Linked DNA regions of Paraburkholderia fungorum. The main gene of each other region encodes a partner of the protein of the gene in region 2 in a complex. Links are inferred from orthologs where the notes say so. Each region holds a gene or a part of one and is shown on either strand. Other genes may lie near its edges. The genes, in order: BLS41_RS12705 and eno.

Evidence for each region.
Region 1: the proteins of eno (region 2) and BLS41_RS12705 are in contact, whole or in part, in a solved structure (PDB 2FYM), measured with the Escherichia coli proteins. The link is inferred for Paraburkholderia fungorum from one-to-one orthologs.

Annotation. Positions count from the first base shown.
Region 1 is NZ_FNKP01000001.1:2,882,698-2,893,411, reverse strand. What follows is about bases 4,110-8,034. They hold BLS41_RS12705 (Rne/Rng family ribonuclease), read right to left. Parts: upstream 7,652-8,034; coding sequence 4,310-7,651; downstream 4,110-4,309. Also shown: BLS41_RS12735 (DNA recombination protein RmuC), read left to right, coding at 1-50; BLS41_RS12730 (GNAT family N-acetyltransferase), read right to left, coding at 83-565; BLS41_RS12725 (hypothetical protein), read right to left, coding at 566-841; molybdopterin molybdotransferase MoeA, read right to left, coding at 959-2,272; molybdenum cofactor guanylyltransferase MobA, read right to left, coding at 2,348-2,962; GTP 3',8-cyclase MoaA, read right to left, coding at 2,979-4,088; BLS41_RS12700 (RluA family pseudouridine synthase), read left to right, coding at 8,382-9,407; BLS41_RS12695 (HAD-IIIA family hydrolase), read left to right, coding at 9,400-10,059; BLS41_RS12690 (Rieske (2Fe-2S) protein), read left to right, coding at 10,056-10,454; BLS41_RS12685 (S49 family peptidase), read left to right, coding at 10,488-10,714. UniProt on the Escherichia coli protein: Endoribonuclease that plays a central role in RNA processing and decay. Required for the maturation of 5S and 16S rRNAs and the majority of tRNAs. Also involved in the degradation of most mRNAs.
Region 2 is NZ_FNKP01000001.1:2,507,520-2,517,145, forward strand. The notes cover bases 6,790-9,626. They hold eno (phosphopyruvate hydratase), read right to left. Parts: upstream 8,932-9,626; coding sequence 7,648-8,931; downstream 6,790-7,647. Other genes in these bases: BLS41_RS11035 (hypothetical protein), read left to right, coding at 6,790-6,954; ftsB (cell division protein FtsB), read right to left, coding at 7,103-7,540; kdsA (3-deoxy-8-phosphooctulonate synthase), read right to left, coding at 9,156-9,626. Outside these bases: BLS41_RS11000 (site-2 protease family protein), read right to left, coding at 1-637; BLS41_RS11005 (L-threonylcarbamoyladenylate synthase), read right to left, coding at 685-1,320; BLS41_RS11010 (3',5'-nucleoside bisphosphate phosphatase), read right to left, coding at 1,524-2,354; BLS41_RS11015 (alpha/beta fold hydrolase), read right to left, coding at 2,465-3,349; BLS41_RS11020 (ferritin-like domain-containing protein), read right to left, coding at 3,445-4,338; BLS41_RS11025 (gamma carbonic anhydrase family protein), read left to right, coding at 4,771-5,295; Hsp33 family molecular chaperone HslO, read left to right, coding at 5,358-6,308; more of BLS41_RS11035, read left to right, coding at 6,550-6,789. UniProt on the Escherichia coli protein: Catalyzes the reversible conversion of 2-phosphoglycerate (2-PG) into phosphoenolpyruvate (PEP). It is essential for the degradation of carbohydrates via glycolysis.

The DNA.
Region 1 (10,714 bases), 370 kb from region 2 along the record:
GCGGGTTGATCGGCGATGCGCTGTCGGGGGTGGACCCAGAGGAGCAGTAAGGCTGGGCCTTATAGCCTGGCCAAAGGCAAACTCACTCGCCCGCAGCCAGCTTATCGAGCGCGTCGCCCGTGACGCGCACCACGCGCCAGTCCGGCAACACGGTGGCGCCCATCTTTTTATAGAAATCGATGGCCGGCTGGTTCCAGTCCAGTACGGTCCATTCGAATCGGCCGCATTGCCGTTCCACCGCGAGAGCCGCGAGTCGTTGCAGGAAAGCGCTGCCCAAACCGCTGCCACGTTGCGAAGGTTGGACGTAGACGTCTTCGAGATACAAGCCGCGCTTGCCGACGAAGCTCGAATAATTGTGGAAGAACAGCGCGTAGCCGACGAGCCGTCCTTCGTTTTCCGCGACCAGCGCTTCGATCGACGGGCGCGAGCCGAACAGCGCGTCGCGCAGACCGTCTTCGGTCGCGGCAAAGACGTGCGTGAGGTTCTCGAATTCCGCCAGTTCGTAGGTCAGCGCGAAGATGGCGCTGGTGTCCTCAGGCGCGGCGGCGCGGATCGTCGCGAGCATTTACGCCTCTTCGGGGGCGTCGGTCAGGTGAATCTCGATGCCGCCAAAGCGCGATGCCACCCAGTTGTACGCGTGGCAGGCGATCCACAGCAGCACGAAGCCGAGAATCGCGTTCAGCAGCAGTGCGCTGAATACCGTGCTCAATTCCACCGACCCATAACGAATAAATGCAACCAGCACGCCCAGCAGCACGATCGGCACCGAGAACGTCAGGTACACCAGGATAAGTGCTTTGGCCGTCTGTCCTGGTGCAATAAACGAAATCTGTTTTTTCATGTGAGTCAAACCCGTGTGTCGTGGTCGTGGTGTTAATAGGTGTTGCGGGTAATGCGGGTGAAGCTGGGGGGTGCTTCCAATGCTGCTATGTTGCGCGACGCGCCGTGTGCGGCCCGCTCAGATAAGCCCGTCGAACAGCATGATATCGACACGCTCACCTTCGGCAATCTCGCCTTCGTCGTGCCCGAGCACGATAAAGCAATTGGCTTCGCTCATCGAACTCAAGACCCCCGAGCTTTGCGATCCGGTGGGCGTGACGTGCCAAATGCCTTGCTCGTCCTGTTCGGCGACGCCGCGCTGGAACTCGGTGCGTCCGACGCGTTTGCGGATCGCCTGACGGCTTTTAGCGTGGATGACCGGCAGCGGTTGCGGTGTTGCGCCGGACATCAGCAGCAATGCTTCGCGCACGATCTGATAGAACGTCACCATCACGGCGACCGGATTGCCGGGCAAGCCGAAGAATAGCGCAGGCAGTCCGACGCCTGGCCGCTCGCCGGACCAGATGCGGCCGAACGCGAGCGGACGGCCTGGCCGCATGGCCATGCTCCAGAACGCGACGTCGCCGAAGGTTCGCAGCAGTTGTCTGGTGAAATCCGCTTCGCCGACCGACACGCCGCCCGAGGTCAGCACCACGTCGGCGCTGGCTGCGGCACTGCGCAACGCGGCTTCGAGCGCGGCGGGTTCGTCACGCACCACGCCGAGGTCGAGCGTGTCGACGTTCAGCCGACGCAGCATCGCAAACAGCGTGTAGCGGTTACTGTCGTACACCGAGCCGGGATCGAGTGGTTCGCCGAGCGAGCGCAATTCGTCGCCGGTCGAAAAAAACGCGACGCGCAAACGCCGCCGCACGCTAACTTCGCCGATGCCGAGCGACGCCAGCAAGCCGAGGTCCGACGCGCGCATGATGCGGCCAGCCCGCAACGCGACCTGGCCGCGGGCCAGATCTTCACCGGCCAGGCGCCGGTTCGCACCCGCCGCGACCGCGTTGGCGGCGAAGCGGATCGACGTGGCGTCGGCGTTGCGTTCGACCAGTTCTTGTGGCACTACCGTGTCGCAATCGGCCGGCATGCAAGCGCCGGTCATCACGCGGACGCATTGATTGACGTCGATGCCGCCTTCGAACGGATGCCCGGCCAGCGCCTTGCCGACAATCGTCAGCTGGACCGCGGGCTCATCCGCAGAATTGCCCGTTGCCAATGCTGCGCGTTTGAACGCATAGCCGTCCATCGCGGAATTGTCGTGCGACGGCACGTTGATCGGCGAAACGATATCGGTTGCGAGCACGCGGTCGAGCGCGTCGCGCAACGGCACGCGCTCGACGGCTGTGACCGGCGAAACCCACTGACGAACAATCGCCTGAGCGGCCGAAACGGGTAGCGCATGAGGATCGTACTGCGCGATGCAGCGGGAAAATTCGATAAGCGTGGTCATGAAGAGCGGGACGGCGCAACCGGAGGCGGGAGTAGCAATTGCCGTATGGCCGAAGCGGGATTGTCTACCGGGGCCTCAATCACGTTCGAGGTCGGCGAGTTCTTGTAGCGAATTGATATTGTAAAACGCGCGCTCGTCGCCAAAGACGACTTCCACCGCCCTGTGGCGTGCGTACCACGCGCGAACCTTACGCTCTCCGGCGTCCAGAAACGCGGCGAGGTCGTCGGCGAGGGTGGTGCGCAGCAGCGCAAATACGGGATGCAGCGACTTCTGGCCCTCTCCGTCGACGGTCGTGACGGTCGCGATATCGGCTTGGGCCGAGTCCATTGCCAGAGCGAGGCGGGCGGCGAGGTCGGCGGGCAGCCACGGGGAATCGCAAGGGGCGCTCAGCACGTACGTGGTGCCGGCCGCGCGCAGCCCGGCGAGCAGGCCGGCCAGCGGGCCGGGAAAACCGGGCAGCGTATCGGCGACGACGGTGGCGCCGAACGGCGCACCAAGTGCAGCGTAAGTATCGGGATGGCGATTGGCGCTGATCAGCAGCGCGCCGGTTTGCGGCGCGAGGCGCTTCAAAACGTGCGCGGCAAGCGGCTCGCCATGCAGCAGTTGAAGTCCTTTGTCGACGCCGCCCATCCGCATGCCGCGCCCACCGGCCAACAGCAGGCCGGTGATTTGTGCGTGGGACGTTTCCATGCGGTGATCGCCCAGATTAGCCGCCGATGTACGACATTTCAACGCGGCGGCCCGCCTGTTCGCGCGCTTGCGCAGCCTGGCTGCCGCGCAACTGCGAATAGCGGTCGCTGCGGCCCTGCCAGATTTCGGCGACGGCGGTGGCGATCTCGGCATCGCTCGCACCACTGCGCAGCAACGCGCGCAAATCGTGACCGGACGACGCGAACAGACATAGGTACAGCTTTCCTTCGGTCGACAGACGGGCACGCGTGCAATCGCCGCAAAACGCACGGGTGACGCTCGAGATCACGCCGATCTCGCCACCGCCGTCCACGTAGCCCCAGCGCTGGGCGGTCTCGGCGGGACTATGCGCGTCGAGCGGAGCGAGCGGGAAATGCTGTGCGATTCGCGTGATCACGTCGGCGGACGGCAGCACTTCGGTCATGTTCCAGCCGTTCGACGTGCCCACGTCCATATATTCGATGAAGCGCAGCACCGCGCCCGAGCCTTTGAAATGGCTCGCCATCGGCACGATTTCGCTGTCGTTGGTGCCGCGTTTCACCACCATGTTGACCTTGACGGGCGCGAGTCCCACCGCCTGCGCCGCGGCAATACCGTCGAGCACATCGGCAACCGAGAAGTCGGCGTCGTTCATCCGGCGAAACAGGGTGTCGTCGAGCGCGTCGAGGCTTACCGTGACGCGGGTCAGGCCGGCGTCTTTCAGACTGCGCGCCTTGCGCTCCAGCAGCGAGCCGTTGGTGGTCAGCGTCAGATCGAGCGGGCGGCCGGTTGGCGTGGTCAGTTGCGCGAGCCGCTCGATCAGAAACTCCAGATTCTTGCGCAGCAGCGGTTCGCCACCCGTCAGCCGGATTTTTTCGACGCCATGCGCGACGAAGAGTCGCGCCAGTCGCTCGATTTCCTCGAAGCTGAGCAGGGCGCTATGCGGCAGGAACGCGTAATCCTTGTCGAACACCGCGCGCGGCATGCAATAAACACAGCGGAAGTTGCAGCGGTCCGTTACCGAAATACGCAGATCACGCAGCGGACGCGACAGCGTGTCATGCAATACGCCGCTAGGCGTTTGCACTGGGCCGGAGATGACCGGCGCCGCGCTGAAATCGGCAACTGGGATGATGCGTCGGGACATGGATTGCTTCGCTTGGTGCTTGCTCTGATGCTTGAATAGAAAGCCAATTATTCATTCTATCGGAAATGCTTCCGATGACAGGCGGGCTTCCGGGCGCGTCGGGTATACGGGGATGGGCATATCCGGGCGCGTTTGGGATTTCGCTCTGCGTCCATCTTCACGCTCATAAAAGCAAAAAAGCCCGCCTATGAGGGCGGGCTTTTTGACTAAGGCAGAGCAGCTTACTGCGGATGCTTGCCCGTTTCGACTTGCTGCATCGGTGCGTTGTCGACCGGCGGCAGCGACTTGCGCTCACGAACCACACGGGCCGGCTTGACGGTCTGTGCAGCTACATCCTGCGCGGCGCGGAGCTTGTCGGCGTCGGTATTCACCCAGACGAGGCCGGCCTGTTCGAGCACGGGCTTCAGGGCTTCAGCCGACACGCTGGCTGCGCGGGGCGCCTGCGTTGCCTGCGGCGGTGCGGCGACAGGCGCCGGCTCGACCACTGCCGGTTCTGCTACCGGAGCAACCGCGACGACTGCAGCCGGTTCTGCTGCTGCGACCGGTTGCGCTTCGACGATCTCGGCTTGCGGCGCCGGCGCAACTGCCGGTGCTTCGACCACGGCGGCCGGAGCCGGTGCAGCCTGCGCTGCGACTACCGGCGCCGGTGCGGCTTGCGCCTCGACAGCCGGGGCCACGACGGGCGCCTGAACCGGAGCTTCGACACGCGCGACCGGTTCGACCAGCGAAACCGCTTCGCTAGCGGTCGGAGCGGCTTGCGCAGCTTCGACCGGCGCGGCGGCTTGTGCCACCGGCTCAACTGCTACCGGCGAAACTGCCACCGGCTCAACTGCAGCCGGAGCCTGTTCGACCGGCACCACGGTTTCCGACTTCGCAGCCTTCTCGACAGCCAGAGCCGGCGTTTCGGCCGACGCGTGCAGTTCGGTCACCACGGCGGTTTCGGTCGCGACAGCGGCAACCACCACTTCCACCGGCGTGACTTCCTGCGCCTTATCGTTCGATTCGACGACATCGGCCTTGTGCTCGACCGGCTGATGAGCCGCGCGCACCGGTGCTTCATCGCTGACGTTCGACGAGTCGCCTTCGGCTTCCGCAACGTCCGCTGCGAGGTTGCCGTTCACGTCCTCTTCACGCTCACGACGACCACCACGACGGCCGCGACGGCGACGACGACGCTCTTCACCCTCACGCGCCACGGCTTCCTGATCGACTGGAGCACCGTTTTCGCCGAGTGCGGCCTGATTGCGGGCCAGTTCTTCCGCTTGCGCGTCGGTTTGCGTCAGTGCGTCAGTGGTTTCGGCTTGCGGCTTGCGACGCTCGCCACGTTCAGCACGTTCGCCACGCTCACGACGCTCGCCGCGTTCCTGACGTTCGCCACGTTCAGCGCGCTGTGCTGCGCCTTCCGCGGTTTCCGTGCGATCGTTACCACGAGTGTCGCGGTCACGGTTTTCGCGGCCTTCGCGCGGCTCACGAGCCTCGCGCGGTTCACGGCCTTCACGGGCCTCGCGCGGTTCGCGTTGCTCGCGTGCTTCACGCGGCTCACGGTTGCCACGCGGCTCGCGTGCTTCGCGCGGTTCACGGCCTTCGCGTGCCTCACGGCCCTCACGCGGTTCGCGTTCCTGACGTTGCGACGGTTGCTGACCTTGAGCCTGACGACCACCGGTCGCGCCTTCGGTACGGCCTGCCGCATCGCGGCCGGCTGTGCCGCTACGGCGATTGCGGTTGCGGTCGCCGCCGCGTTCGCCGGTGCGCTCACCGCGTTCCGTGCGCTCGCCGCGTTGCGGACGCGCCTGCTTTTCGGTCGTAGCCGGTGCGACAGGAGCGGGAGCCGCCGACTGCACGCCAAACAGGTTCTTCAGCCAGCCGATGAAGCCACCGGTAGCCGGAGCCACCGCGACCGGAGCCGGGGTTGCTGCCGGACGAACCGGCGCGCTCGGTGCCGGCTTCTCAGGCGTGATGCCCTTGACCGCCGCTTCCTGCTTCGGCTTCACTTCTTCGGTGCGCTTGCTGTAACCCGTTTCCGATTCCAGTTCGCGTGCCGCTTCTTCGGCCATCTTCCACGACGCGCGCGGATCGTCGAGGCGTGCATCGTCGTGACGCAGGCGCTCGAGCTTGTAATGCGGCGTGTCGAGATGCTTGTTCGGAATCAGGACGACATTGACCTTGAAACGCGACTCGATCTTGTTGATTTCGGCGCGCTTTTCGTTCAACAGGAAGGCGGTCACTTCGACCGGCACCTGGCAATGGATCGCCGCGGTGTTTTCCTTCATCGCTTCTTCCTGAATGATCCGCAGCACTTGCAGCGCGGACGATTCGGTATCGCGGATATGACCCGTGCCGTTACAGCGCGGGCAGGTCACGTGGCTGCCTTCCGACAGCGCCGGACGCAGACGTTGACGCGACAGTTCCATCAGGCCGAAACGCGAAATCTTGCCCATCTGGACGCGCGCCCGGTCGTGCTTGAGCGCGTCTTTCAGGCGCTGCTCAACTTCACGCTGGCTCTTGGCCGACTCCATGTCGATGAAGTCGATCACGATCAGGCCGCCGAGGTCGCGCAGACGCAACTGGCGAGCGACTTCGTCGGCGGCTTCGAGGTTGGTGCGTGCAGCCGTTTCCTCGATGTCGGCGCCCTTGGTGGCGCGTGCCGAGTTCACGTCGATCGCGACCAGCGCTTCGGTGTGGTCGATCACGATTGCGCCGCCCGACGGCAGCGGAACCGTGCGCGAGTACGCCGTTTCGATCTGGTGTTCGATCTGGAAGCGCGAGAAGAGCGGCACGTCGTCGTGATACCGCTTCACCTTGCTGACATTATCCGGCATCACGATATCCATGAAGGCGCGGGCCTGGTCATGGATTTCGGTGGTGTCGATCAGGATTTCGCCGATGTCCGGCTGGAAATAGTCGCGGATCGCGCGGATCACGAGGCTCGACTCGAGATAAATCAACATCGGCTGACCGTTCGAGCCGCTTTGCGACGCGGCTTCGATCGCGCGCCACAGTTGCATCAGGTAGTTCAGGTCCCACTGCAGCTCTTCGGCGCTGCGGCCAATGCCGGCCGTGCGCGCGATGATGCTCATGCCTTCCGGCAATTGCAGTTGCGCCATGGTTTCGCGCAGTTCCTGACGGTCGTCGCCTTCGATACGGCGCGACACGCCGCCGCCACGCGGGTTATTCGGCATCAGAACCAGATACCGGCCGGCGAGCGAGATGAATGTGGTGAGAGCCGCGCCCTTGTTGCCGCGTTCTTCCTTTTCGACCTGGACGATCAGTTCCTGACCTTCTTTCAGGGCGTCCTGGATGCGGGCGGAGCGCATGTCGACGCCGTCGCGGAAATACTGACGGGCGACTTCCTTGAACGGCAGAAAACCGTGACGGTCTTCGCCGTAGTTGACGAAGCACGCTTCGAGCGACGGCTCGATGCGGGTGATGATGCCTTTGTAAATATTGCCTTTGCGCTGTTCGCGCCCGGCGGTTTCGATGTCGATATCGATGAGTTTTTGCCCATCGACGATGGCGACGCGCAGTTCTTCCTGCTGCGTCGCGTTGAACAACATTCGTTTCATTGAACGGCTCCAGAGCGGCTTAGCCTGCCTCCGGCTGCGCGGTTGTCAGTCGCGAGAGCCATGAGGGCAGCGGCATGCCGCGCCTTATTGTGTTTTCACAAGCACGCTGGAGCGGGAAAAATGGCGGGAGAATTGCCTGAGAGGGCCCGGCCCCATTAAAAAATGGGCGCGAGGCCGCAGGGCACATGCGAACACGGCTTCAAATAATGACCCGACACGCCGCGGGTTCTGCCAGCAGACCTTCATAAGCCTTCGTCCACTCGCGCCGGTGCGCCAACTGGGCGCGTGACCGGAGGGTCGGAGGCTGCGGTCATGCCGCAGCGGGAAGTTCGCGCAGGCGGCGCGTCTTTTCCTGCTGGGGGTGTCTCGCCTCATTTTGACGTCGCCATGTCTTGTACTTTCTACAAGACGCCTCGGGCGCACGCCGTATTTTCGCAACTCGCAGCTTCTACAACTTGGCGTCATACCGCCGGATACCGAAGCTGAAAGTTAAATTCTTTTTGACCAAAATTCCGTTACCGTCGAAGCTGACCTTGACCGAACGCGCCTGTGGGCGCCGTCCCTGCCGGGCACTGACTTCGTGCGTGCAACTTGTTGCATCTCATTTGAGGGTGAGCAACCAGACCCCGGCGCAAGTAAAATAACGGTTTATCGCTTGCACCTGCGCAACCTGCCCGAATTCCGGTCACTGCGCCGGCCGCCGCAGACTGCTGGGCAAATTATATTCAGAATGAAAGAGTTAGGCAAAATATCCCAGAAATCGGTCGCAAGCGACCAGGTCTCCATCATCGAGATCGACGACAGCGCGGCCGGACAGCGCATCGACAACTTCCTCTTGCGCGTCTGTAAAGGCGTGCCCAAGAGCCACATTTATCGAATTCTGCGCAGCGGCGAAGTGCGCGTGAATAAGGGCCGGATAGACGCTCAGTATCGCCTGGAGCTTGGCGATCTGGTGCGCGTGCCGCCTATTCGCGTCGCGCAGCCGAGTGAAGCCGCCGCGCACGCGCATGTGCCGAGTGCGGATTTCAAGATTATTTTCGAAGACGACCACATGCTGGTCATCGACAAACCGGCCGGCGTGGCGGTGCATGGCGGCAGCGGCGTGGCGTTCGGCGTGATCGAACAGATGCGCGAGGCGCGTCCGCAGGCGAAATTCCTCGAACTGGTGCATCGGCTGGATCGGGAAACGTCCGGCATTCTGATGTTGGCCAAGAAGCGCAGCGCGCTGGTCAACCTGCACGAACAGATCCGCGAGAACAAAATGGACAAACGCTACTTTGCGTGCGTTCATGGCGACTGGGCGGCCGATTGGGGCCGTCGCCGCGCGGTCAAGGCGCCGCTGCACAAGTATCTGACCGCCGACGGAGAGCGCCGCGTGCGCGTGCAGCCGGACGGTCTGGCGTCGCATACGGTGTTCAATCTGATCGACAGCTGGCCGGAGTACGCGTTGCTCGAAGCGGAACTCAAGACGGGCCGCACACATCAGATTCGCGTTCACTTGCAGCATCTGGAGCTGCCGATTGTCGGCGATGCAAAATACGGCGACTTCGCTTTGAATAAGGAACTGGCGCGCACCAATGCCAAACCCGGCTTGAAACGCATGTTCCTGCACGCTTACCGGCTGAAGCTCGCGCACCCGGCCACCGGCGTGCCGATTCAGTTCGAGGCGCCGTTGCCGGCCGAGTGCCGCAGCTTCGTCGCGCAGCTCAACGAATTACGAAATGGGTCAAACCCGGAGACAACACCGAATGGCTAGAGAGCAATTTGATCTGATCGTGTTCGATTGGGACGGAACGTTGATGGATTCGACCGCGCACATCGCGCGCAGCATCCAGTCGGCGTGCCGCGATCTTGGTTTGCCAGTGCCCGCGCACGAGGCCGCGAGTTATGTGATCGGCCTCGGCTTGCGCGAGGCGCTGCAGATCGCTGCGCCCACGCTCGATCCGTCCGAATACCCGCGTCTGGCCGAACGTTACCGCTTCCACTATCTGGTGAAGGATCAGGCCACGGAGCTTTTTGCCGGCGTCCGCGAAATGTTGCAGGAGCTGCGCGATCAGGGTTATCTGCTGGCGGTGGCGACCGGCAAGAGCCGCGTCGGCCTGAACCGGGCGCTCGACCAGTCGCGTCTGACCAGCCTGTTCGACGGCACCCGTTGTGCCGACGAGACGTTTTCGAAGCCCCATCCGGCCATGCTCCATGAGCTGACGCGCGAACTGGGGCAGGATCCCGCGCGCACGGTGATGGTCGGCGACACGACGCACGATCTGCAAATGGCGATGAACGCGGGCGTCGCGGGCATCGGCGTGACGTATGGCGCACATCCGGCAAATTCGCTGAACGCGATGTCGCCGAAATTCGTGGCGTCGAGTGTGAGCGATTTATCTGGCTGGTTGCGGGACAACGCATGAGCACCCAGGCGAGCGAAGCGGAGTCCGTCCGCATTTGCGCGGCGGACGACCTGGTTGACGGCGGCGCAGGCGTGAGGCGCGCGGCCAGGCTGGGAGGCGGCGACGCCGTGGTGTTCTTCGTTCGCTACGACGGCCGTGCATATGGCTATCTGAACCGTTGCGCGCACGTGCCCATGGAACTCGACTGGGCTGAGGGACAGTTCTTCGAATCGTCAGGCTTATACTTGATGTGCGCGACACATGGCGCGATTTACGCGCCTGATACCGGCAAATGCGTGGGTGGCCCGTGCCGGGGCGGCAAATTGCGCCCTGTCTTGGTCGAGGAGCGGGATACGCCGGAAGGCCGCGCCATTTTCTGGCTGCCCGACGGCGAATTGCGCCCTGCCACGCCCTGATTCTTCCCTCTTTTCGATCCTCCACTGCTCCGCATGTCCGACAACCTGACTCCCGACCCAAAAGATCTGTCCCCAACAGGTCGCTCCCGTGTGCCCGCCGATGAACCCGGCTGGGAAAGGGCTGCGCTCGAACGCATTGCAATGGCGGCGATCAATGAGCAACGCGCTGCGCGGCGCTGGAAGATTTTCTTCCGGTTCGTGTTCCTGATCGTATTGATACTCGTCGTATGGGGCGGGCTGGTGTTCTCCGGCGATAAAGT
Region 2 (9,626 bases):
GCACGGCAGTAATCGCGCCGTAGCCGAGCGTCACGAGCGGATTGAGCCAATAGCGCGTCAGCGTCCCCGTCATGACCAGCGCCATCACGATGAAAAAGCCGTATGGCTCGAGACGCGACAGCGCGATCGACTGCTTCGGCGGCAACAGCGCCATCAGCACACGGCCGCCGTCGAGCGGCGGCAGCGGAAACAGGTTCAGCACGCCGAGCACGAGGTTCACACCCACGCCTGCCGCAGCCATTCGCGTGAAAAACGGTTCCTCGACGCCGAGTACCGCAAGCGCCACGCCGAACACACCCCAGATCAGCGCCTGAATGAAATTACACGCCGGACCGGCGGCAGCGACCCACAAGCTGCCCCAACGCGGATTGCGAAGATTGCCGAACGCCACCGGCACCGGCTTTGCGTAACCGAACATGAACGCGCCGCTGGTCGCGAAGTACAACAGCAGCGGAATGGCGATCGTGCCGAGCGGGTCGATGTGCCGCATCGGATTGATCGACACGCGGCCGAGCACATAAGCGGTGTTGTCGCCCAGCCAGCGCGCGACATAGCCATGAGCGGCTTCGTGCAACGTGATCGCGAAAATCACCGGCAGCGCGTACACCGCAATGGTTTGTATCAGGGAAGAATCCATAGCTCACTATTGTAACAACGCGGTTGCGGGCGTCTGTCCGCTTCCGCTCATGCCGTCTCTTCGAGACCAAAGGGCGCGAGAGAACCGCGCCCTGCCCGCACCAGCACCGGCTCCGCGCCGGTCAGATCGATCACGGTGGACGGTTCGCACACACAGGCACCGCCGTCGATCACCAGATCCAGTTGCTTCTCCAGCCGCTCGCGAATCTCTTCGGGGTCGTTCAGCGGTTGCGTTTCGCCCGGCATGATCAGCGTGGAGCCGAGCAGCGGCTGACCCAGTTCCTCGAGAATCGCCAGCGTGATCGCGTGATCCGGCACCCGCAGGCCGATGGTCTTGCGCGACGGATGCGACAGGCGCCGCGGCACTTCCTTGGTGGCCTGCAGCACGAACACATAGGGCCCCGGTGTCACCGATTTGATCAGCCGGTATTGCCGGTTATCCACCATAGCGAAGTTCGACAGTTCGGACAGATCGCGCACCAGCAGCGACAGCAGTTGCTTTTCGTCGAGCCCGCGAATGCGCCGCAGACGCTCCACCGCGTCCTTGTCGTCGAGCTGACAGGCTAGCGCATAGCTCGAATCGGTTGGCAGCGCGACCACGCCGCCGTCCTTGATGATCTGCACCGCCTGCTTGACGAGGCGCGGCTGCGGGTTGTCAGGGTGAAGCCGAAAGTATTGGGACATGATGTCTAACAATGGCTACAGATGAACGGCGACGGAACAACGAAACGCGTTGCGATACTTGCGATATGCAACGGAGCGGAAGACCGGACGAAAAGTCCGATCGCGAGGAAACGAGAAATCAGAGGTGCAGCAGGACGAAAAACCGCACGCGGCGTGCCCGAACGGCTCTCGCGCGCAACGTGCCGGCGTGGCACGGCGCGCGATCACAGCCAGCGTTCCCAGACGGGCTTGAGATCGGAAGGCAGCGGCGGCAGCGTGCCGAGGTCGACGCGGCCTTCGCCGGGTGCGTGGAAATCGGAGCCGCGCGACGCTTCGAAACCGAAGCGGCGCGCGACGTCCGCGTATTCGCGGTACTGATCGGGCGTGTGGCTGCCTGTGACGACTTCGATCGCCTTGCCGCCGAGATCGATGAATTCGGCGAAAAATGCATCGAATTCGACCGGCGAGTATGCGTAACGGCCCGGGTGCGCGACGATCGCTTCACCGCCCGACTGCTGGATCCAGCCGACCGCGTCGGCCAGTTTGGACCAGCGGTGCGCGATAAAACCGGGTTTGCCGTCGCCGAGATAGCGGTTGAACACATCTTGCGTGGAACTGCAGTGACCGCTTTCGACCATGAAGCGCGCGAAGTGCGTACGCGAAATCATGTCGGGATTCGACACGTATTGGAGTGCGCCTTCGTAAGCGCCGGGGATGCCGAGCGTGGCCAGCTGCTCGCCGATCGCCTCGGCGCGCGCCGCGCGGCCGTCGCGTGTGCGAGCGAGGCCGTCGATCAGGATCGGGTTGGTCGGGTCGATGCCCAGACCGACGATGTGCACCGTACGCGAAGCCCACGTCACCGAAATTTCGACGCCGCTCAGGTAGCGCATGCCGAGTTCCTCGGCAGTGCGGCGCGCTTCGAGCTGGCCGCCCACTTCATCGTGATCGGTCAATGCCCAAAGGGTCACGCCGCCCGCATGTGCGCGGCGTGCGACGTCGGCGGGAGAAAACTGGCCGTCGGAAACAGTGGAATGGCAGTGCAGGTCGGCGTTCATCGTGGTCGCAAAAAGGTTCTGTACTCATTTTACTGCAACGCAGTAAGCGACCCCAGAGCTATCTCGCGTCCACGTCCGGCGAAGCGCGCCGTTTCCGGTAGGCCGAACACTCACGCGCAAAACCCTTCGATCAGCGCTGCGATCTGCTCGGGCTGGTCGTGATGCACCATATGTCCCGCTTCGTCGATGATCTTCTCGCGCCAGTTCGGGAACGCCTCAAAACGCGCCTTGAACTCGGCCAACGGAATTTCGCCTGCGATAGCCGCAAGCGTCGGCGAATTAGCGGCTTCCACATGCAGCACTTTCGCGCTCACCTTGCCCCACACGGCCATCACCTCGTCCAGACGATACAGCGTCGGTCCGCGCACCTTGTGGGCCGGATCGGCCAGCAGCATGTAGCGCCCTTCGCCGTCGGGCTTCGACCAGTGCTGCGCGAGAAACTGCGCACGCTGCGGAGCGAGGCGCGGATTGGTCTTGATCAGACGCGCGGCGACCGCTTCGAGCGACACATAGCGCTTCAACTGCGGCGGGTCGCGCAATTCGTCGAGCCACGTGAGCAGGCGCCGGGGCGCTTGAGCCGCGTGCGCCGGGGCGAGACCAAATCCTTCCAGATCGACCACCCGGCGCACCCGTTCGGGCCGCACGCCCGCGTACAGACAGGCGATGTTCGCGCCCATGCTATGCCCGACCAGATTCACCTGGCCGCCCGGCGCGTAGTGATCAAGTAGCACGTCGAGATCGGCCAGATAGTCCTGCATCCAGTAATTGCCGCCGCCCCGCTCGGCCACCGGCCAGTCCGACAAACCGAACCCGCGCATGTCCGGCGCGATGATCTGCCAGTCGCCGCCGAGCGAATCGACGACAAACTGGAACGACGCCGAGACGTCCATCCAGCCGTGCAGCATGAACAGCGCGGGCGCATCCGGATTGCCCCAACGCCGCACATGCAGACGGATGCCGCGCACGGCGATGAAGTCAGATTGGGAAGTGTTCATGAACGCGCGCCCCGAAAAAAGAATGGTCGTTCGATTATAACGAGATAGCCGGACGATGCGAGGGGCCAGATCGTGGAATCAGGTCTCGGCCGGCTTCAGTCGCTGCGGGCCGGCGGGACCGCTTGCTGGAGATCGAGACCGGCCAGCGCAGCCAGTTCGGCCTCGTCGAAACCGGCGTCACGGCGCGCTTCGAAATTGAACGGCCCGCGCAATTTCGGCGCGTGATACTGATCGGCGAGACGGGTGTAGGTCGTGTGCGGATCGAGGCCGTTCTTGTTGCATAGGTGACGAAACCAGTGGTTGCCGATCAGCACGTGGCCGATCTCGTCGCGCAAGATTACGTCGAGAATCGCTGCGGACGCGTGGTCGCCGGCCTGTTGCAGTCGCGCGCGGATCGGCGGCGAGGCGTCGAGTCCGCGCGCTTCGAGCGTGCGCGGCACCAGCGCCATACGCGCCAGCACGTCGCCGCGGGTGCGCTCGCACATGTCCCACAGGCCGTCGTGCGCGGGGAAATCGCCGTATACGTGGCCGTATTCCGCGAGCCGGGCGGTGAGCAGCGAGAAGTGATACGCCTCTTCGGCCGCGACTTTGAGCCAGTCGGCGTAGAACGCGGCAGGCATCGCGGGAAAGCGCCAGACGGCGTCGAGCGCAAGGTTGATCGCGTTGAATTCGATGTGCGCGAGCGCGTGCAGCAGCACCGCGCGGCCTTCGGGCGATTGCATGCCGCGCCGCTTTAACAGACGCGGATCGACCAGTTCCGGCTGCGCAGGACGGCCCGGCAGGTTGGGCGGCTCGTCGAGTTCGGCGTCGGCGGAACAGGTCATCTGCGCGTCGAGCACGGCGGCGTAGAGCGAGCGGGCTGCCGCCGCTTTGGTCACTGGATCGCTCTCGCGCAACGCGGCAAGCGCGGCAGTTCGCGCGCAGTCGGGGGAGCTGCGGTTGGCGGCGACAGGGGCGGCAGACAGGTTGGACGAAGCGGCGAACGTCATGGCAAGCGGGCTGGTAATGGCAGCGATGCTGGGAACGGGTTTCAGGTAGGACAAGGAGTAAGCGGGAGCAGGCGCGGCAAAGGAGCGAGCCGCAGGCGCCGCACAGGGCGCAACGGTGCTCAGTTCGGCGATACGCTTGCACCCGCCCATTCGCTCAGCGGCCACCGCCCGATTGCAACCCGCCCGCCCCTCGCAGAACGGTGCTCGCGCTGCACGCGCCTCGATAGCAGGCAGGAGATCAAACCCGCACCGACCGCCGCTACACCAGGAGCCCCAACCACACAACCGTTTACAATACCCGATTCGACCATCCGGCGCGCCGATCGCGCCGGCCAGGCGGCACATCCCGCGGCAACCCCGGCCACGCTTCATCTGCCGGGCCATTCCCCGCCCCATTTCAGCGTCAGCAGCGACTGATCAAGAGGAGACATTGTGACGATTTACAAGCTTGGCGAAGCCGCCCCGACCATTCACGAGAGCGTGTTCATCGCGGATACGGCGACTATCATCGGCAATGTGACGATCGAGGAAAACGCGAGCGTCTGGTTCGGCGCGACGATTCGCGGCGACAACGAGGCGATCACCGTCGGCGCGGGCAGCAACGTGCAGGAAAGCGCCGTGCTGCACACCGACCCCGGTTTTCCTCTGACGATCGAGCCGAACGTGACGATTGGCCACCAGGTCATGCTGCACGGCTGCACGATCAAGGAAGGTTCACTGGTCGGAATTCAGGCCGTGGTCTTGAATGGAGCGGTAATCGGCCGCAACTGTCTGGTCGGAGCGGGCGCCATCGTCACTGAAGGCAAGGTGTTTCCCGACAATTCGCTGATTCTCGGCGCGCCCGCCAAAGTGGTGCGCGAGTTGACCGAGACGGATATCGCCAATATGCAGCGCGGCACGGCAAGTTATGCCGAGCGCCGCGAATATTTCAAGGCGCAGCTCGTACGCATCGGCTAACCGCCGACGCGCGGGGCGCGCAAGGCGCGGCATCAGCCGCGTCATTCCACCGAGGAAAAGTTGTGAGCGACCAGTTGCAAAAATTCATGTTCAGCGCGGCGCCAGTGCGCGGCGAGATCGTTTCGCTGCGCAATACGTGGCAGGAAGTGCTGACGCGCCGCGATTATCCGGCGCCTGTGCGGACGATTCTGGGCGAAATGATGGCCGCGTGCGCACTGCTGTCGGCGAATCTCAAGTTCGACGGCACGCTCGTCATGCAGATTTTCGGCGACGGCCCGGTCAAGATGCTGGTGGTCCAGTGCAGCTCCGATCTGTCGATGCGCGCCACCGCCAAGCTTTCCGGCGACACGGCCAATACCATCGGCGACACGGCTTCGATGATCGAATTGCTGAACGCGAGCGGTCACGGCCGCTGCGTGATCACGCTCGATCCAGCCGACAAGCATCCGGGCCAACAGCCGTATCAAAGTATCGTGCCGCTGTCGGGCGTGGACGGCCCGCTCAACTCGATGGCCGAAGTGCTCGAGCACTACATGCACCACTCCGAACAACTCGACACGCGCCTGTGGCTCGCGGCGAACACCGAGCGCGCGGTCGGCATGCTGCTGCAGAAGCTGCCGGGCGACGGCGGCATCGTCCCGCATCCGGGCGAGCTGGACGCGGATACCTGGGAACGCGTTTGCACGCTGGGCGGCACGCTGTCGCAGGACGAACTGTTGAAAGAAGAACCGGAAACGGTTTTCCGGCGCCTTTTCTGGCAGGAAAACGTCCAGCATTTCGAGCCGGCCACGGCGCGCTTCGAATGCACGTGTTCGCGCGAGAAAGTCGGTGGAATGCTGAAGATGCTGGGCCGCGAAGAGGTGGACGGCGTGATCGAAGAACGCGGACATGTGGAAATTCATTGCGAGTTCTGCAACCAGCGGTACGAATTCGATCCGGTCGATGTGGCGCAACTTTTCGTCGCCGACGCACTCTCACAGGGTGTGACGCCCGCTGCTGATCAACGGCATTGAGACGACCGGTGAAGCGGGTTTCAGGCTCGCCGATCTGGAGCGGATAGTAGTCGTTTCACGGTGGTTGTTATCGCGCCGCCCATCGTCACTTTGTGACTCGGGCGGCGCGAATTGCTTCAGCATTACCTGTCGCTGGTTCCGTTTGCTTGCGTGTGGTTTCGTCTGGTTGCGTTGATTCCTGGCGGCGGACGTTGTGCATTTTTACTTAGGCATCCGACCGACTGATTGCTGGAGATCGAACATGATCCGCACTGTTTCGTCGACCCGCTATGCCCTTGCCCTTCGCCACACGCGCTTGTTTTCGGTCCTCGTCGTGGTTGCCGGCACCGCCGCGCTAGCCGGCTGCGCGATCGATCCGCCAGGGCCGTCGCCGATCCTGAGCCGTTTGCCGGCCGATCAGACCGACACCGTCAACTCCACCACCGCGCCGCCACTTACGCCGCAAGAACGCGCACGCTATGACGCGATCGACCGGCAGGTGCTGTTCGAACAGGATCAGGCGATTGCCGCCGAAAATGCCGCTCAGGCCTGGTCGCGTTATTACTCGCCACCGGTCAACGTCTGGGGAGGTTATTCCAGCGGCGGTTGGGGACGCGGCTGGGGCTCCGGGATTGGCGTGGGTTTTGGACCAAACTGGGGTTGGTAGAACAAAGCGTGGGGCGTATCGCGCGGTAGCGCACTCAACCTGAAGGGCCAAAAGAAAAAGGAGCGGTTCATTGCTGAACCGCTCCTTTTTTCGTCCCCCGTATCTTGCCGGCCTGGCGCAGCTAACGCGCTACACCAACACGCAACGTTCAATGCGTACCAGCGGCCTTCTTGTCCTTCGCCGCCTTGCCGCCGTGCTTGCGATCCGGCTTCGCACGCGACTCCGGATTCGGCACCACATGCAGCGGTGCCGCCGACACTTCACCCCGCGTCGAGGTTGTCACCGAAGGCGTGTTTGCGGTCGGCAACGGCGCGTTCGGCGACACGAATTGCACGAACACTTCGCCATCCTTGACCATGCCCATTTCGTAGCGCGCCCGCTCTTCGACAGCGGCCGTGCCGTTCTGCAGATCCTGCACTTCGCCCTGAATACGCTCGTTGCGCAGCTTCGAATCGTTGTTCTTCTGCAGTTGCTGCGCCAGTTGCTGCTGCAACTCGTGCACACGCAACCAGCCCCCATGGCCCCACCAGAGCGGGTACTGGATCAGCGCCAGCAGAACGATCAGGACAGCAGTGACGAGCCGCATGAAGTAAGCACAATAAATACGCGCCGCCCTGCGCTATACGCAGGGCGGCGAGGTCAATCAGAAACGGGGGATAACCGGCTCATCGGTTAGCGTAGACATCAGCCAACTTAGCGCAGGTTGTAGAACGCCGACTTGCCCGGATAGCTGGCGATATCGCCGAGATCTTCTTCGATACGCAGCAACTGGTTGTACTTCGAGATGCGGTCCGAACGCGACAGCGAACCCGTCTTGATCTGACCGGCATTCAGGCCGACCGCGATATCGGCGATCGTCGAATCTTCGGTTTCGCCCGAACGGTGCGAGATCACAGCCGTGTAGCCTGCGCGCTTCGCCATTTCGATTGCCGCGAAGGTTTCCGTCAGCGTGCCGATCTGGTTGATCTTGATCAGGATCGAGTTGGCGATGCCCTTGTCGATGCCTTCCTTCAGGATGCGCGTGTTGGTCACGAACAGGTCGTCGCCGACCAGCTGGACCTTCTTGCCGAGCTTGTCGGTCAGCGTCTTCCAGCCTGCCCAGTCGCTTTCGTGCATGCCGTCTTCGATCGACACGATCGGGAACTTGTCGGCCAGGTTTGCGAGGTAATCCGCAAATTCCGTCGACGACAGTTGCAGGCCTTCGCCAGCCAGCTGGTACTTGCCGTCGTGGTAGAACTCGCTCGCTGCGCAGTCGAGTGCGAGCAGAACGTCTTCACCGGCGCGGTAGCCTGCTTTCTCGATAGCTTGCAGGATGGTCGACAGGCACTCGTCGTTGCTGCCGAAGTTCGGTGCGAAACCGCCTTCGTCGCCCACTGCCGTGCTCATGCCGCGGTCCGACAGGATCTTCTTCAGCGCGTGGAACACTTCGGCGCCGCAGCGCAGTGCTTCGCGGAAAGTCGGCTGGCTAACCGGAACGATCATGAACTCCTGGATGTCCAAGCTGTTGTTCGCGTGCGCGCCACCGTTGACGATGTTCATCATCGGGACCGGCAGTTGCATTGCGCCCGAGCCGCCGAAGTAGCGGTACAGCGGCAGGCCGGCTTCTTCAGCAGCGGCCTTCGCGACGGCCATCGACACAGCCAGCATCGCGTTTGCGCCGAGGCGCGACTTGTTGTCGGTGCCGTCGAGTTCCAGCAGCGTCTTGTCGAGGAAGGCCTGCTCGGAAGCGTCGAGGCCCATGATCGCTTCGGAGATTTCAGTGTTGATGTGCTCAACGGCCTTCAGCACGCCCTTGCCGCCGTAACGGCCGGTTTCGCCGTCGCGCAGCTCGATGGCTTCACGCGAGCCGGTCGATGCACCCGACGGCACCGCAGCGCGGCCCATCGTGCCCGACTCGAGCAGCACGTCGCATTCGACGGTGGGGTTGCCTCGCGAATCGAGAATCTCTCGACCGATGATATCTACGATAGCACTCATGGTTTCCTCAAGAAATGACGTTGAATTCTTTACTGTGACACTGTATCGCGCGTGTCGATCGGAGTTGGCGCGTTAGCGCTGACTCCGATCTCAAGAAGAGCGCCGGTCTCCCCGACGAACCACTCGCGCGCCGATACGTTCGACGACCATTGCGTTACTTTCGCCGCGCGTCGACGACTGCGCCCATTATGCAAGCGAGTCGTGACACGCGGAAAACGTATGAATCAGTTGAAATCGCTTTCGAGGAACGGCGCGCGCTTGACGGCCTGATCGAGCGTTACCAGCGTCTCGAGCAGGTCGGCCATGCGGTTCAGCGGCACGGCATTCGGGCCGTCCGACTTGGCCTGCGCCGGATTCGGGTGCGTTTCCATGAAGAGGCCGGAGACGCCCACTGCCACCGCGGCACGCGCCAGCACCGGCACGAATTCGCGTTGACCACCCGAGCTCGTGCCCTGACCGCCCGGCAACTGCACCGAGTGAGTCGCGTCGAACACGACCGGCGCGCTGGTTTCGCGCATGATCGCGAGCGAACGCATGTCCGACACGAGGTTGTTATAGCCGAACGACACGCCGCGCTCACACGCCATGAAGCGGTCTTCCGACAGACCGGCTTCACGCGCTGCGTCACGCGCCTTGTCGATCACGTTCTTCATGTCGTGCGGTGCGAGAAACTGGCCTTTCTTGATATTGACCGG